2 regions of the Streptomyces sp. BL1 genome follow, and region 1 is predicted to be linked to the other one. Evidence: predicted binding sites of a transcription regulator. Region 1 holds the regulator's gene; the other holds the start of a gene.
What was found. The regulator HspR, encoded in region 1, represses chaperone genes until heat shock. The targets are predictions, from matches to a motif close to TTGAGNNNNNNNNNCTCAA.

Region 1 (7,720 bases):
TCGAGCCCGTGGAAGGCCGCGACCAGCGGGTACGAGAGGAAGTAGTCCGCCTCGTAGCTGTCCACGTGGTGCAGCGCGCCCTCCAGGCCGCGGAGCATCAGGATGGCCAGGCCGATGATGAAGATGACGTACTCGACGAAGTACGCCTGGCCCGCCTTCGAGCCGGTGAACCGGGACTTGCGGCCCGCCCGCGAGGGCAGGTTCAGCAGCCGGATCACCATCAGCACCGCGATGCCGACGGTCGTCGCGACGCCGATGAAGTCGATGTACATCTCGTACGGCAGGAAGCCGCCGATGACCGGGAGCGTCCAGTCGGCCTGGAAGAGCTGCCCGTACGCGTTGATGATCGTGGGCGGCAGGGTCAGGAAGCCGATCGCCACGAACCAGTGCGCGACGCCCACCACACCCCAGCGGTTCATCCGGGAGTGACCGAGGAATTCCTTGATCAGTGTGGCGGTGCGCTGCTTCGGGCTGTCGGTCCGCGAACCCGCGGGGATCGGCTGACCGAGCTTCACGAAGCGGTAGATCTGCGCGATGGCGCGGGCGAATAGCGCAACGCCGACCGCGGTGAGCACCAGCGTGACGACGATCGCGGCGAGTTGCATGTCGGCTCCTCGGACCTGCGGGACAGCTCGCCCGGGCGGTCGCGTCCGCCCGTGGCTTGCTCTTACTAAGCAGTAACTTATCCAGTCTGTACGAGGTTACCCATTCTCGCGGGCGCGCTGTAGTCGACGCGGCGGTGATTTGCGTCGCTGAGGCCACCCTCAGCGATCACCCCGTCCAGACTTCTCCGGACCCTATCCGACCTGCGAAAACAGTGCTCGTGCGCATAAGAGTTGAGTCGGGGGGACTAAGGTCCGTTGACGCCAGGGGATCCGTCGTGCACTCTTGAGTCAGCTTCACTCAAGACATCAGCTGGAGGAACACGAAATGGCACGTGCGGTCGGCATCGACCTGGGTACGACGAACTCCGTCGTCAGTGTGCTCGAAGGCGGTGAGCCCACCGTCATCGCGAACGCGGAGGGCGCCAGGACCACGCCGTCCGTTGTCGCCTTCGCGAAGAACGGCGAGGTGCTGGTCGGCGAGGTCGCCAAGCGCCAGGCTGTCACGAACGTGGACAGGACGGTCCGGTCGGTCAAGCGCCACATGGGCACCGACTGGAAGATCGACCTGGACGGCAAGGACTTCAACCCGCAGCAGATGAGCGCCTTCATCCTGCAGAAGCTGAAGCGCGACGCGGAGTCCTACCTGGGCGACAAGGTCACCGACGCCGTCGTGACCGTCCCGGCGTACTTCAACGACGCGGAGCGGCAGGCCACCAAGGAGGCCGGCGAGATCGCGGGCCTCAACGTCCTGCGCATCGTCAACGAGCCCACTGCCGCGGCCCTCGCGTACGGCCTGGAGAAGGAAGACCAGACCATCCTGGTCTTCGACCTCGGTGGCGGTACGTTCGACGTCTCGCTGCTGGAGATCGGCGACGGCGTCGTCGAGGTGAAGGCCACCAACGGTGACAACCACCTCGGCGGTGACGACTGGGACCAGCGGATCGTCGACCACCTGGTCAAGCAGTTCAACTCCGGGCACGGCGTGGACCTGTCCAAGGACAAGATGGCGCTCCAGCGTCTCCGCGAGGCCGCGGAGAAGGCGAAGATCGAGCTGTCCTCGTCCTCCGAGACCACGATCAACCTGCCCTACATCACGGCCTCCTCCGAGGGCCCGCTGCACCTGGACGAGAAGCTGACGCGCTCTCAGTTCCAGCAGCTGACCTCGGACCTGCTGGAGCGGTGCAAGACGCCGTTCAACAACGTCATCAAGGACGCCGGCATCCAGCTGTCCGAGATCGACCACGTGGTGCTCGTCGGCGGTTCGACCCGTATGCCGGCCGTCGCCGACATGGTCAAGGACCTGACCGGCGGCAAGGACGCCAACAAGGGCGTCAACCCGGACGAGGTCGTCGCCATCGGCGCCAGCCTGCAGGCCGGTGTGCTCAAGGGTGAGGTCAAGGACGTCCTGCTGCTGGACGTCACCCCGCTGTCCCTCGGTATCGAGACCAAGGGCGGCATCATGACCAAGCTCATCGAGCGCAACACCACGATTCCGACGAAGCGTTCGGAGACCTTCACCACGGCCGAGGACAACCAGCCGTCGGTGCAGATCCAGGTCTTCCAGGGCGAGCGCGAGATCGCGGCGTACAACAAGAAGCTCGGCATGTTCGAGCTGACCGGCCTCCCCCCGGCCCCGCGGAACGTCCCGCAGATCGAGGTCACCTTCGACATCGACGCGAACGGCATCATGCACGTGTCGGCGAAGGACCTCGGCACCGGCAAGGAACAGAAGATGCAGGTCACCGGCGGGTCCAGCCTGCCGAAGGACGACATCGAGCGCATGATGCGCGAGGCCGAGCAGTACGCCGACGAGGACGCCAAGCGCCGTGAGTCGGCCGAGACGCGGAACCAGGCCGAGCAGCTCGTCTACACGACCGAGAAGTTCCTCGAGGACAACGCGGACAAGGTCGAGGCCGAGGTCAAGACCGAGGTGGAGACCGCCGTCGGCGACCTCAAGGAGAAGCTGAAGGGCGAGGACACCGCGGCGATCCGCGAGGCCAGCGAGAAGGTCGCGGCCACCAGCCAGAAGCTGGGCCAGGCCATGTACGCCGACGCGCAGGCCGCCCAGGCCGGCGACGGCGCCGAGGGTGCCCAGGCCGGTGCCGGCGAGGCCAAGGCCGAGGGCCAGGACGACGACGTCGTCGACGCCGAGATCGTGGACGACGACCAGCAGAAGCCGAAGGACGGTGCAGCGTGACGGAGGAGACCCCGGGCTCCCCCAAGGAGTCCGACGTCCCCGCCGACGCCGTACAGCCCGAGGACGCTGCGGCGCAGGCCGCCGGCTCCGCCCCCGCCGACGAGGCGGCGGGCGGGCCGGCGGCCCCGGCCGGGGACGAGACCCTGCAGGACATGCCGGACGCACAGGACGCCTCGCTCGTGGCGCAGCTCGACCAGACCCGGACGGCGCTCCATGAGCGCACCCAGGATCTGCAGCGGCTGCAGGCGGAGTTCCAGAACTACCGCCGCCGTGTCGAGCGGGACCGTGCCGCGGTCAAGGAGACCGCCGTCGCGAATCTGCTGACGGAACTCCTGCCGGTGCTCGACGACATCGGTCGCGCCCGGGACCACGGCGAACTCGTCGGCGGCTTCAAGTCGGTGGCGGAGTCGCTGGAGATGGTCGCGGCGAAGATGGGCCTGATGCAGTTCGGCAAGGAGGGCGAGCCCTTCGACCCGACCGTGCACGAGGCGCTGATGCACTCGTACTCGCCCGAGGTCACCGAGACCACGTGCGTGCAGATCCTTCAGCCCGGGTACCGGATCGGCGAGCGTACGATCCGCCCCGCGCGGGTCGGCGTCGCCGAGCCGCAGCCCGGCGCGTCGGGTCCCGCGGGTGCGGCGCAGGACGGGGACAGTGCTGAAGACGAGGAGACCGGTGGCCCGGACGAGGGCTGACGCCCACGCCGGGAAGTTCGGTATACGGGAGGAGGGACGTCGGGGATGAGCACCAAGGACTTCATCGAGAAGGACTACTACAAGGTCCTCGGCGTCCCCAAGGACGCCACCGAGGCCGAGATCAAGAAGGCGTACCGGAAGCTCGCCCGCGAGAACCATCCGGACGCCAACCGCGGTGACCCGAAGGCCGAGGAGCGTTTCAAGGACGCGTCCGAGGCGTACGACGTGCTCGGCGACGCCAAGCGGCGCAAGGAGTACGACGAGGCCCGCTCGCTCTTCGGCAACGGCGGCTACCGTCCCGGCGGTGCCGGGGGACCCGGCGGCGGCAGCTTCAACTTCGACTTGGGCGACCTGTTCGGCGGAACCCAGCCCGGCGGGGCCGGCGGCCCCGCCGGCGCGGGCGGTGCCGGCGGCTTCGGCGGCGGGCTCGGCGACGTGTTCGGCGGGCTGTTCAACCGCGGCGGCGCCGGCACCCGTACGCAGCCGCGGCGCGGTCAGGACGTCGAGTCCGAGGTGACGCTGAGCTTCACCGAGGCGGTGGACGGGGCCACGGTCCCGCTCCGGATGTCCTCCTCGGCGGCGTGCAAGGCGTGTTCGGGCACCGGCGACAAGAACGGCACGCCCCGGGTGTGCCCCACCTGTGTCGGCACCGGGCAGGTCTCGCGCGGGACGGGCGGCGGCTTCTCGCTGACCGACCCGTGCCGGGACTGCAAGGGCCGCGGTCTGATCGCCGAGACTCCCTGCGACACCTGCAAGGGGTCGGGCAGGGCGACGAGTTCGCGCACCATGCAGGTCCGCATTCCCGCCGGGGTCTCCGACGGGCAGCGGATCCGGCTGCGCGGCAAGGGCGCCCCGGGGGAGCGCGGCGGTCCGAACGGAGATCTCTACGTCGTGGTGAACGTCGACGAGCACCCGGTGTTCGGGCGCAAGGGCGACAACCTCACCGTCACCGTGCCCGTCTCCTTCCCGGAGGCGGCGCTCGGCGGTGAGATAAAGGTGCCCACGCTCGGCGGGCCCCCCGTCACCCTCAAGCTGCCGCCCGGCACGCCGAGCGGCCGCACCATGCGGGCACGCGGCAAGGGCGCGGCGCGCAAGGACGGCACCCGGGGAGACCTGCTGGTCACCATCGAGGTGTCGGTGCCGAAGGACCTGACGGACAAGGCGAAGGACACGCTGGAGTCCTACCGCGACGCGACAGCGGGCGAGGAGGATCTCCGCGCGGCGCTGTTCGAGGCCGCGAAGGGAGACTGAGCCCGGACCCCCAGGCGTAGAGAACCGGTCATGGCCGCGAAGGGAGACTGAAGGTGAATGGCCGAGGCGGACGCAGGCACAACCCGTATGAGCTGACCGAGGAGACGCCTGTCTACGTCATCTCGGTGGCCGCTCAGCTCTCCGGTCTGCACCCGCAGACCCTGCGCCAGTACGACCGGCTCGGCCTGGTCTCTCCCGACCGCACGGCCGGGCGTGGCCGGCGCTATTCGGCGCGGGACATCGAACTCCTGCGCCAGGTCCAGCAGTTGAGCCAGGACGAGGGCATCAACCTGGCCGGCATCAAGCGCATCATCGAGCTGGAGAACCAGGTCACCGCGCTCCAGTCGCGGGTCGCCGAGCTCCAGCAGGCGGTGGAGGGCGCGGCGGCGGCGATGCAGCAGCGCGAGGCGCAGGTGCACCAGTCGTACCGCCGCGATCTGGTGCCCTATCAGGATGTGCAGCAGTCCAGCGCGCTGGTGGTCTGGCGGCCCAAGAAGCGCCGGGACTGACGGCGCGGCGGTGCGCCGCCGACGCGCGACGAAGCCCCCTCCGTACGGCGTACGGCGGGGGCTTCCGTGTCCGGTGTGCCGGCCGTCAGCCGCGCAGGGCGCTGCTGCTCATGGTGCGGTCCACGGCGATGTGCACCAGGACCCGTTCCGGGTTGGGGCGGGGCGTACGGCCGTAGCGCTCCTCGAAGCGGCGCTCCGCGTCGGCCACGTCCTCCGCGTCCGTACGGATGCGGGCCCGGCCCTCCAGGGTGGCCCAGTGGTGGCCCTCGACCTGGCAGAGCGCGACCCGCATGCCGTTGTCGCCGGCGGCGAGGATGTTGCGGACCTTGCGGCTGCCGCGGCTCGCGATCACCCGCGCGGTGCCGGTCTCCGGTTCGTACGTGACGCTGACGGGCACCACGTGCGGGGTGCCGTTCGGTCGGATGGTGGTGAGGGTCGCGTAGTGCTTCGCGCGCCAGAACTCCGTGAAGGCGGGTCCGGGGGCGGTGGCCGCGGTGGCCGGTTCGGAGGTGGTCATGGGGAACGAATGTAGCCCCTACAGAGTTGAGTGGAATAGACTCAACTTGATGGATGCTGAAGCAGTCAGAGGGTAGTGCGGACAACGACATAGGAGGAGCGCACGACAGTGGACGCCGAGCTGACCAACAAGAGCCGGGACGCGATCAGCGCGGCCAACGACCGCGCCATCGGGGACGGGCACCCGGACATCACCCCGGCCCATCTGCTTCTCGCCCTGCTGGAGGGCGAGGACAACGAGAACATCCAGGATCTGATCGTCGAGGTCGGCGCCGACCAGGCCGCGCTGCGCTCCGGCGCCGAGCGGCAGCTGGCCGCCCTCCCCAAGGTGCAGGGCTCGACCGTCGCGAAGCCGCAGCCCGACCGTGAGCTGCTGGCCGTCATCGCGGACGCGAGCCAGCGCGCCAAGGAGCTCGGCGACGCCTATGTGTCCACCGAGCACCTGCTGATCGGCATCGCGGCCAAGGGCGGCGAGTCCGGCAGGGTGCTCTCCGAGCAGGGCGCCTCCGACAAGAAGCTGCTGGACGCCTTCCAGGAGTCGCGCGGCAGCAAGCGCGTCACGAACGCCGACCCGGAGGGCACGTACAAGGCGCTGGAGAAGTTCGGCACCGACCTCACCGCCTCGGCCCGCGAGGGCCGGCTGGACCCGGTGATCGGGCGCGACCAGGAGATCCGCCGCGTCGTGCAGGTGCTCTCCCGGCGTACGAAGAACAACCCGGTGCTGATCGGCGAGCCCGGCGTCGGCAAGACCGCCGTCGTCGAGGGGCTGGCCCAGCGCATCGTGAAGGGCGACGTGCCCGAGTCCCTGCGGAACAAGCGGCTCGTCGCGCTGGACCTGGGCGCCATGGTGGCCGGGGCGAAGTACCGCGGCGAGTTCGAGGAGCGGCTGAAGACCGTGCTCTCCGAGATCAAGGAGAGCGACGGGCAGGTCATCACCTTCATCGACGAGCTGCACACCGTCGTCGGCGCGGGCGCCGGGGGCGACTCCGCGATGGACGCGGGCAACATGCTCAAGCCGATGCTGGCCCGCGGCGAGCTGCGGATGGTCGGTGCGACGACCCTCGACGAGTACCGCGAGCGGATCGAGAAGGACGCCGCGCTGGAGCGCCGCTTCCAGCAGGTGCTGGTGTCCGAGCCGACCGTCGAGGACTCCATCGCGATCCTGCGCGGCCTGAAGAGCCGTTACGAGGCGCACCACAAGGTGCAGATCTCCGACGGCGCGCTGGTGGCCGCCGCCGCGCTCTCCGACCGGTACATCACGTCCCGGTTCCTCCCGGACAAGGCCATCGACCTCGTGGACGAGTCCGCTTCCCGGCTGCGGATGGAGATCGACTCGTCCCCGGTCGAGATCGACGAACTCCAGCGTTCGGTGGACCGGTTGAAGATGGAGGAGCTGGCGCTCACCAACGAGACCGACCCCGGTTCCGTCCAGCGGCTGGAGCGGCTCCGCCGCGAACTCGCCGACCGCGAGGAGGAGCTGCGCGGTCTCACGGCCCGCTGGGAGAAGGAGAAGCAGGGGCTGAACCGCGTCGGCGAGCTGAAGGAGAAGCTCGACGAGCTGCGCGGCCAGGCCGAACGCTCCCAGCGGGACGGCGACTTCGCCGCCGCCTCGCAGCTGCTGTACGGCGAGATCCCCACCCTGGAGCGGGAGCTGGAGGAGGCGTCGGCCGCCGAGGAGGCCGCCGCGTCCGAGGGCACCGCCAAGGACACGATGGTCAAGGACGAGGTCGGCGCGGACGACATCGCCGACGTCGTCGCCTCGTGGACGGGCATCCCGGCGGGCCGGCTGCTGGAGGGCGAGACGCAGAAGCTGCTGCGCATGGAGGACGAGCTGGGCAGGCGGCTGATCGGCCAGTCGCAGGCCGTCCGCGCGGTCTCCGACGCCGTACGCCGCACCCGGGCCGGTATCGCCGACCCGGACCGGCCCACGGGCTCGTTCCTCTTCCT
Region 2 (7,720 bases), 1.2 Mb from region 1:
GCGGCACAGGCCAACTTCTTCGTCGACAACGGCGGTGGCTGGAGCCGGGACGGCAAGACGCTGCCGGGCGTGCTCGACATCGAGTACAACCCGTACGGCGCGACCTGCTACGGCAAGTCCCAGAGCGCGATGGTCAGTTGGATCCGCGACTTCGTGAACACGTACAAGGCGCGCACGGGACGGGACGCCGTCATCTACACGACCACCAACTGGTGGACGCAGTGCACCGGCAACAACGCGGGCTTCGGCGCCAATCCGCTGTGGATCGCCCGCTACGCCTCCTCCCCCGGCACGCTCCCGGCCGGCTGGGGCTTCCACACGTTCTGGCAGTACACCTCGTCGGGGCCGATCGTCGGTGACCACAACGTCTTCAACGGCGCGTACGACCGCCTCCAGGCGATGGCCAACGGCTGACCCCGACCAGGGGCGCGGACAAGGGGCGCGGGGAACTGCGCGAACCCCGGCGGAACCGCACCCGCCCCACAAAGCCGCGGGGCACACGGCGGCACACGAGACGGGCGGCCCCCGAAGGGACCGCCCGTCCGCTGTCCGGCCGCACCCGTCACCGCGCGGCCGGAGTCTCACGCCGGCACACCGTCACCCAGCCGGGCCGGCCAGGCCGCGTCAGGCCGCCACGGCGACCTCACGGTCCGCCGAACGCCCCGGGGTCAGCGCCAGGTCGAGCACCTGGCGGACGTCCGCGACGGGGTGCACGTCGAGACCGTCGAGCACCTCCTGCGGCACGTCGTCCAGATCCGGCTCGTTGCGCTTCGGGATCACCACGGTGGTGATGCCCGCGCGGTGTGCGGCGAGCAGCTTCTGCTTCACCCCGCCGATCGGCAGCACCCGCCCGGTCAGCGACACCTCACCGGTCATCGCCACGTCGGGCCGCACCTGACGGCCGCTCAGCAGGGACGCCAGCGCCGTCGTCATGGTGACGCCCGCGCTCGGCCCGTCCTTGGGCACGGCGCCCGCCGGCACGTGCAGGTGGATGCCGCGCTCCTTCAGGTCGCCGACGGGCAGCTCCGCCTCGGCCCCGCGCGAGCGCAGGTACGAGAGGGCGATGTGCGCCGACTCCTTCATCACGTCGCCCAGCTGTCCGGTCAGGGTGAGGCCGGAGGCACCCGTCTCCGGGTCGGCCAGGGAGGCCTCGACGAAGAGGACGTCGCCGCCCGCGCCGGTCACGGCGAGCCCGGTGGCCACGCCCGGCACGGCGGTGCGCCGCTCGGACGGGTCCTGTGCGGACTCGGGCGTGTGGTGCGGCCGCCCGATCAGCTCGCGCAGCCCGTCCGCGCCGACGGTGAACGGCAGGGTGAGTTCGCCCAGTTCGTTCTTCGCCGCGACCTTGCGCAGCACCCGCGACACGGCCCGCTCCAGGTTCCGTACGCCCGCCTCCCGGGTGTACTCGCCCGCGAGCCTGCGCAGCGCCCCGTCGTCGATGCCGACCTCGTCGCCGTTCAGACCGGCCCGCTCCAGCTGCCGCGGCAGCAGGTGGTCCCGGGCGATGGTGACCTTGTCGTCCTCGGTGTAGCCGTCGAGCTGTACGACCTCCATCCGGTCGAGCAGCGCCTCCGGGATGGCCTCCAGCACGTTGGCGGTGGCCAGGAACACCACGTCGGAGAGGTCGAGTTCGACCTCCAGGTAGTGGTCGCGGAAGGTGTGGTTCTGCGCCGGGTCGAGGACCTCCAGCAGCGCGGCCGCCGGGTCGCCGCGGAAGTCGGAGCCGACCTTGTCGACCTCGTCCAGCAGCACCACCGGGTTCATCGAGCCCGCTTCCTTGATGGCCCGCACGATGCGTCCGGGCAGCGCGCCCACGTACGTACGCCGGTGGCCGCGGATCTCGGCCTCGTCCCGTACACCGCCGAGCGCGACCCGTACGAACTTCCGTCCCATGGACCGCGCGACGGACTCGCCGAGCGAGGTCTTGCCGACGCCGGGCGGGCCGACCAGGGCCAGCACGGCGCCGCCGCGACGGCCGCCGACGACGCCCAGGCCGCGCTCGTCACGGCGCTTGCGCACCGCGAGGTACTCGGTGATGCGCTCCTTCACGTCGGTCAGCCCCGCGTGGTCCTCGTCCAGCACCCGCTGGGCGCCGGCGATGTCGTACGCGTCCTCGGTCCGCTCGTTCCAGGGCAGCTCCAGGACGGTGTCCAGCCAGGTGCGGATCCAGCTGCCCTCGGGGGACTGGTCGCTGGACCGCTCCAGCTTGTCGACCTCCTTGAGCGCCGCCTTCTTCACGTCGGCGGGCAGGTCGGCGGCCTCGACGCGGGCGCGGTAGTCCTCGTTCTCGTCCTCGGGGTCGCCGTTCAGCTCGGACAGTTCCTTGCGCACGGCGTCGAGCTGGCGCCGCAGCAGGAACTCGCGCTGCTGCTTGTCGACGCCCTCCTGGACGTCCTTCGCGATGGACTCGGCCACGTCCTGCTCGGCGAGGTGCTCGCGCAGCGACTCGGTGGCGAAGCGCAGCCGCTCGACCGGGTCGGTGGTCTCCAGCAGCGTGACCTTCTGCTCGGTGGACAGGAACGGCGAGTATCCGGCGTTGTCCGCGAGCTGCCCGACGTCGTCGAGCTGCTGCACACGGTCCACGACCTGCCAGGCGCCGCGCTTGCGCAGCCAGTCGGTCGCGAGGGCCTTGTACTCCTTCATCTGTTCGGCCACCTGGCCGGGTACGGGATCGGGTCCCGCCTCCTCGGCCTCGGTGCCCTCCACCCACAGGGCGGCACCCGGTCCTGTCGTACCGGCGCCGATGCGGATGCGGCGCAGACCGCGGATCAGCGCGCCGGGGTCGCCGTCGGCGAGCCTGCCGACCTGCTCCACCCGGCCGAGCACGCCGATGCCCGCGTAATTCCCGTCCACCCGAGGAACAAGCAGCACCTGCGGCTTGTCCCCCTTCTGTACGGCGGCTTGCGCGGCCTCCACGGCCGCACGCACCTCGTTGTCGGACAGATCCAGCGGCACCACCATCCCCGGCAGCACGATCTCGTCACCGAGCGGCAGCACGGGCAGGGTGAGCGTTGTGGACGTCGAAGCCATGATCTCTCCCTCGGCAGGCAAGTTGAGCTATGCCCACTCAATGCATGCGAGGGGTCCGGATGTTCCTGCGGAGAGCACGCGTTCGCTGTGGGCGATCAGGCGCCCGCAATCGGCTGGCACCGGCCTCCCCTGGAACGCCAGGATGTGCGCATGCCTGACCCGTCCACCGAACCCGTCACGCTGGACCGCCGCGAAGGACCGTACGGAGAGGTCGCGCTGCGGCGGCACGGCGAACGTCTGCAGATCATCGCCAACGGCTGCTTTCTCATGGACACCTCCGACGGCCGCTCCGAACGCCTCCTGGTCCGGGCCGCGCTGCGCGAGCTCGGCCCGCGGGAATCGCCGGCGCTGCTCATCGGCGGCCTGGGCGTGGGCTTCTCGCTGGCGGAGGCGGCGGCGGAGCCGCGCTGGGGACGCATCGCGGTCGTCGAGCGGGAGGACGCGGTCATCGACTGGCACCGGGACGGCGGCCCGCTGTCCACCGTGACGGCCGACGCGCTGCGCGACCCGCGTACGGAGGTGCTGCACACCGACCTCGTCGCACTCGTGAAGGAATCCGGCGTCCCCTTCGACGCGATCTGCCTGGACATCGACAACGGTCCGGACTGGACAGTCGGCGACGAGAACGGCACCCTCTACTCCCCCGCCGGACTCGCCGCCTGCCGCGAGCGGCTGACGCCGGGCGGGGTGCTGGCCGTCTGGTCCGCGCAGCCCTCCTCGACATTCGAGGAAACATTGTGGAATGCCGGATTCAGCAGGGTCCGCACCGAAGAGATCCCCGTCGTCCGAGGCGTCCCCGACGTGGTTCACTTCGCAACCAAACCGGCATAGCCGCAGCCCACACACGGCCCTTACGCTGCTGCCAGCACGCACACGAACCAGTCACACGAACCGCGGGGCGAACGCAGGGGCGGGGCCGAATGGACCAGAACACCACAACACCGACACAAGGCACACACGCCAACAGCGCTGCCGCCGCGACGACTCCTGGCGCACAACGCCGCATCCTCGTCGTCGAGGACGACCCGACCATCGTCGACGCCATAGCGATGCGACTGCGCGCCGAGGGATTCCAGGTGCAGACGGCCGGCGACGGCCCCGCCGCCGTGGACACCGCCGAGGCGTGGCAGCCGGACCTCATCGTCCTCGACGTGATGCTGCCGGGCTTCGACGGGCTGGAGGTGTGCCGGCGGGTGCAGGCGCAGCGCCCCGTACCCGTCCTGATGCTGACCGCGCGGGACGACGAGACCGACATGCTCGTCGGCCTCGGGGTCGGCGCGGACGACTACATGACCAAGCCGTTCTCGATGCGCGAGGTGGCGGCGCGGGTGCACGTGCTGCTGCGCCGCGTCGAGCGGGCGACGCTCGCGGCGCACACGCCGCGCAGCGGCATCCTCCGGCTCGGCGAGCTGGAGATCGACCACGCGCAGCGCCGGGTGCGGGTCACCGGCGAGGACGTCCATCTGACCCCCACCGAGTTCGACCTGCTGGTCTGCCTCGCGCACTCGCCCCGTGCGGTGCTCTCGCGCGAGCAGCTGCTCGCCGAGGTGTGGGACTGGGCCGACGCCTCCGGTACGCGGACCGTCGACAGCCACATCAAGGCCCTCCGCCGGAAGATCGGCGCCGACCGCATCCGTACGGTGCACGGCGTCGGGTACGCCCTCGAGACTCCCGCCCCCGCGGCGCCGGCCGGTGAGAGTTCCTGAGCCGGTCAGCCGGGCCTGGACGCGGCTGTGGGAGAGCCGCGCCCGGGCCCGGCTGTGGGAGGCCCTGCGGCCGCTGGATCCGTACCGTTCCGTGAAGGCGGCGCTGGGAGCGCTGGTGATCGCGTCCGTCGTGATCACCACGCTGCTCGCGCTGTTCGCGGTGCACTCGGCGACCGAACTGCGCGTGATCACCATCTTCTCGATCATCGCCTCGCTGCTGATCACCCAGTTCGTGGCGCAGTCGCTGACCGCGCCGCTGGACGAGATGACGGACGCGGCACGGGCGATGGCCGACGGCGACTACTCGCGCCGCGTGGAGCAGGTGCGGCGGGACGAATTCGGCGAGCTGGCCGAGACGTTCAACAAGATGGCCGCCGATCTGGAGTCCGTCGACCAGCACCGCAAGGAGCTGGTCGCGAACGTCTCGCACGAGCTGCGCACCCCGATCGCCGCGCTCCGCGCCGTACTGGAGAACGTGGTCGACGGGGTCTCGGAAGCGGACCCGGAGACGATGCGGACGGCGCTCGCGCAGACCGAACGGCTGGGCCGGCTCGTCGACCACCTCCTCGACCTCTCCCGTCTCGACAACGGTGTGGTGCCGCTGCACGCACGCCGGTTCGAGGTGTGGCCGTACCTCGCGGGCGTGCTCAAGGAGGCCAACATGAGCAAGGGGTCCGGGCACGCACGCACCGACGTCCATCTGCATCTGGACGTGTCGCCGCCCGAACTGACCGCGCACGCCGACGCGGAACGCCTGCACCAGGTCGTGGCCAACCTCATCGACAACGCGGTCAAGCACAGTCCGGCGCACGGGCGCGTGACAGTGCGCGCCCGGCGCGGCGGCGGCGAGGAGAGCCTGGAGGTCGAGGTCCTGGACGAGGGCGCGGGGATACCCGAGGCCGAACGGGCCACCGTCTTCGAGCGGTTCAACCGTACGAAGAACGCGGGCATGGGCACCGGGGCGCAGCGGGCCGGCGGGCAGGGCACCGGCGACGGCGGTACGGGGCTGGGTCTGGCGATCGCGCGCTGGGCGGTCGATCTGCACGGCGGCTCGATCCGGGTGGCTGAATCTCCCCGTGGGTGCCGGATCAGGGTCACACTTCCGGGTTTGCGTGAATCGCGAAGTTGACGCGCGGGGTGGCGAGAGTCGCCGCAGATCAGCGACGTGCGGGGGCATAGGACGCGCAGAGTCGGGTATGCGGTTCCCGATCGCTGCAAAACGTTGTGTGTTTCCCGCCAAATCCTGCGCCGAAACTGCCTTTCTGATGTGACGTGCGCGACGAAGGCCCATGCGGACTGCACCAAACGCCGAGAGAGGCGTAGCCTTTATTCCCGCTGTCCACCACCTAAGGAAGCGGAAGAGGGCGGTTGCCGCCGTGTCGTCACAGTCCCCCAACAGCTCGAGCGTCTCGACCGATCAGGACGGGCAGGGCAAGGACCCTGCGTCTGTGTTCGGTCCCAACGAGTGGCTTGTTGATGAGATCTACCAGCAGTACCTCCAGGACCCGAACTCGGTAGACCGAGCCTGGTGGGACTTCTTCGCCGACTACAAGCCAGGGAGTACCCAGGCATCACCAGGGACGTCCGCCGCGGACGGCTCGGCCACCGCGGGGGCGGCCGGCGCTGAGGCGCAGGCCCCGTCCACCGCGGCCGCCCCGCCCGCCGGTTCCGGCGCCGCGAAGGCCCCGGCCGCCGAGGGCGCGCCGGCTCCGGCGAAGCCCGCCGCGTCCGCGCCGAAGGCGCCGGCCGAGGCGCCCGCCGCCGAGGCCCGGCCCGCGAGCAGCGCTCCGGCCCAGGCGAAGCCCGCCGCCGCCGCGCCCGCGAAGGCCGAGGCGAAGGCCGCCCCGCAGGCGAAGGACGAGGAGTCCGAGAAGCCGGCAGGCCCGGAGTACGTGCCGCTGCGCGGCCCCGCCGGCGCCGTCGCCAAGAACATGAACGCCTCCCGCGACCTGCCCACGGCCACGTCCGTGCGCGCCGTCCCGGTGAAGCTGCTGTTCGACAACCGCATCGTCATCAACAACCACCTGAAGCGCGCCCGGGGCGGGAAGGTCTCCTTCACCCACCTCATCGGCTACGCCATGGTGCAGGCGATGAAGGCGATGCCCTCCATGAACCACGCGTACATGGAGAAGGACGGCAAGCCCACCCTCGTCAAGCCCGAGCACGTCAACCTCGGCCTCGCCATCGACCTGGTGAAGCCGAACGGCGACCGGCAGCTCGTGGTCGCGGCGATCAAGAAGGCTGAGACCCTCACCTTCTTCGAGTTCTGGCAGGCCTACGAGGACATCGTCCGCCGGGCCCGCGAGAACAAGCTGACGATGGACGACTTCTCCGGCGTCACCTGCTCGCTGACCAACCCCGGCGGCATCGGCACCGTGCACTCCGTCCCGCGTCTGATGCCGGGCCAGAGCACGATCATGGGCGTCGGCGCGATGGAGTACCCGGCGGAGTTCCAGGGCACCTCGCAGGACACCCTGAACCGCCTGGGCATCTCCAAGGTGATGACCCTCACCAGCACGTACGACCACCGGGTCATCCAGGGCGCCGCCTCCGGCGAGTTCCTGCGCCAGGTCGCCAACTTCCTGCTGGGCCAGAACGATTTCTACGACGAGATCTTCAAGGCGCTGCGCATCCCGTACGAGCCGGTGCGCTGGATGCAGGACATCGACACGTCGCACGACGACGACGTCACCAAGGCCGCCCGGGTCTTCGAGCTGATCCACTCCTACCGGGTGCGCGGCCACGTCATGGCCGACACCGACCCGCTGGAGTACAAGCAGCGCAAGCACCCCGACCTGGACATCACCGAGCACGGCCTCACCCTGTGGGACCTGGAGCGGGAGTTCGCGGTCGGCGGCTTCGCCGGCAAGTCGATGATGAAGCTGCGCGACATCCTCGGCGTGCTGCGCGACTCGTACTGCCGCACCACCGGCATCGAGTACATGCACATCCAGGACCCGAAGGAGCGCAAGTGGCTCCAGGAC

Region 2: a site for HspR is predicted at 3,053-3,071, ahead of lon (endopeptidase La). Genes of this name have one in related genera too.

Annotation. Positions count from the first base shown of each region.
Region 1 is NZ_JBXYWZ010000002.1:4,105,429-4,113,148, forward strand. It holds gene AC3AGO_RS18120 ((Fe-S)-binding protein) at 1-605, opposite strand, end outside; gene dnaK (molecular chaperone DnaK) at 931-2,802, shown strand; gene grpE (nucleotide exchange factor GrpE) at 2,799-3,497, shown strand; gene dnaJ (molecular chaperone DnaJ) at 3,543-4,748, shown strand; gene AC3AGO_RS18140 (heat shock protein transcriptional repressor HspR) at 4,802-5,257, shown strand; gene AC3AGO_RS18145 (pyridoxamine 5'-phosphate oxidase family protein) at 5,343-5,774, opposite strand; gene clpB (ATP-dependent chaperone ClpB) at 5,883-7,720, shown strand, end outside.
Region 2 is NZ_JBXYWZ010000002.1:2,909,723-2,917,442, forward strand. It holds gene AC3AGO_RS12730 (lysozyme) at 1-414, shown strand, start outside; gene lon (endopeptidase La) at 625-3,030, opposite strand; gene AC3AGO_RS12740 (spermidine synthase family protein) at 3,181-3,861, shown strand; gene AC3AGO_RS12745 (response regulator transcription factor) at 3,951-4,736, shown strand; gene AC3AGO_RS12750 (HAMP domain-containing sensor histidine kinase) at 4,723-5,865, shown strand; gene AC3AGO_RS12755 (multifunctional oxoglutarate decarboxylase/oxoglutarate dehydrogenase thiamine pyrophosphate-binding subunit/dihydrolipoyllysine-residue succinyltransferase subunit) at 6,113-7,720, shown strand, end outside.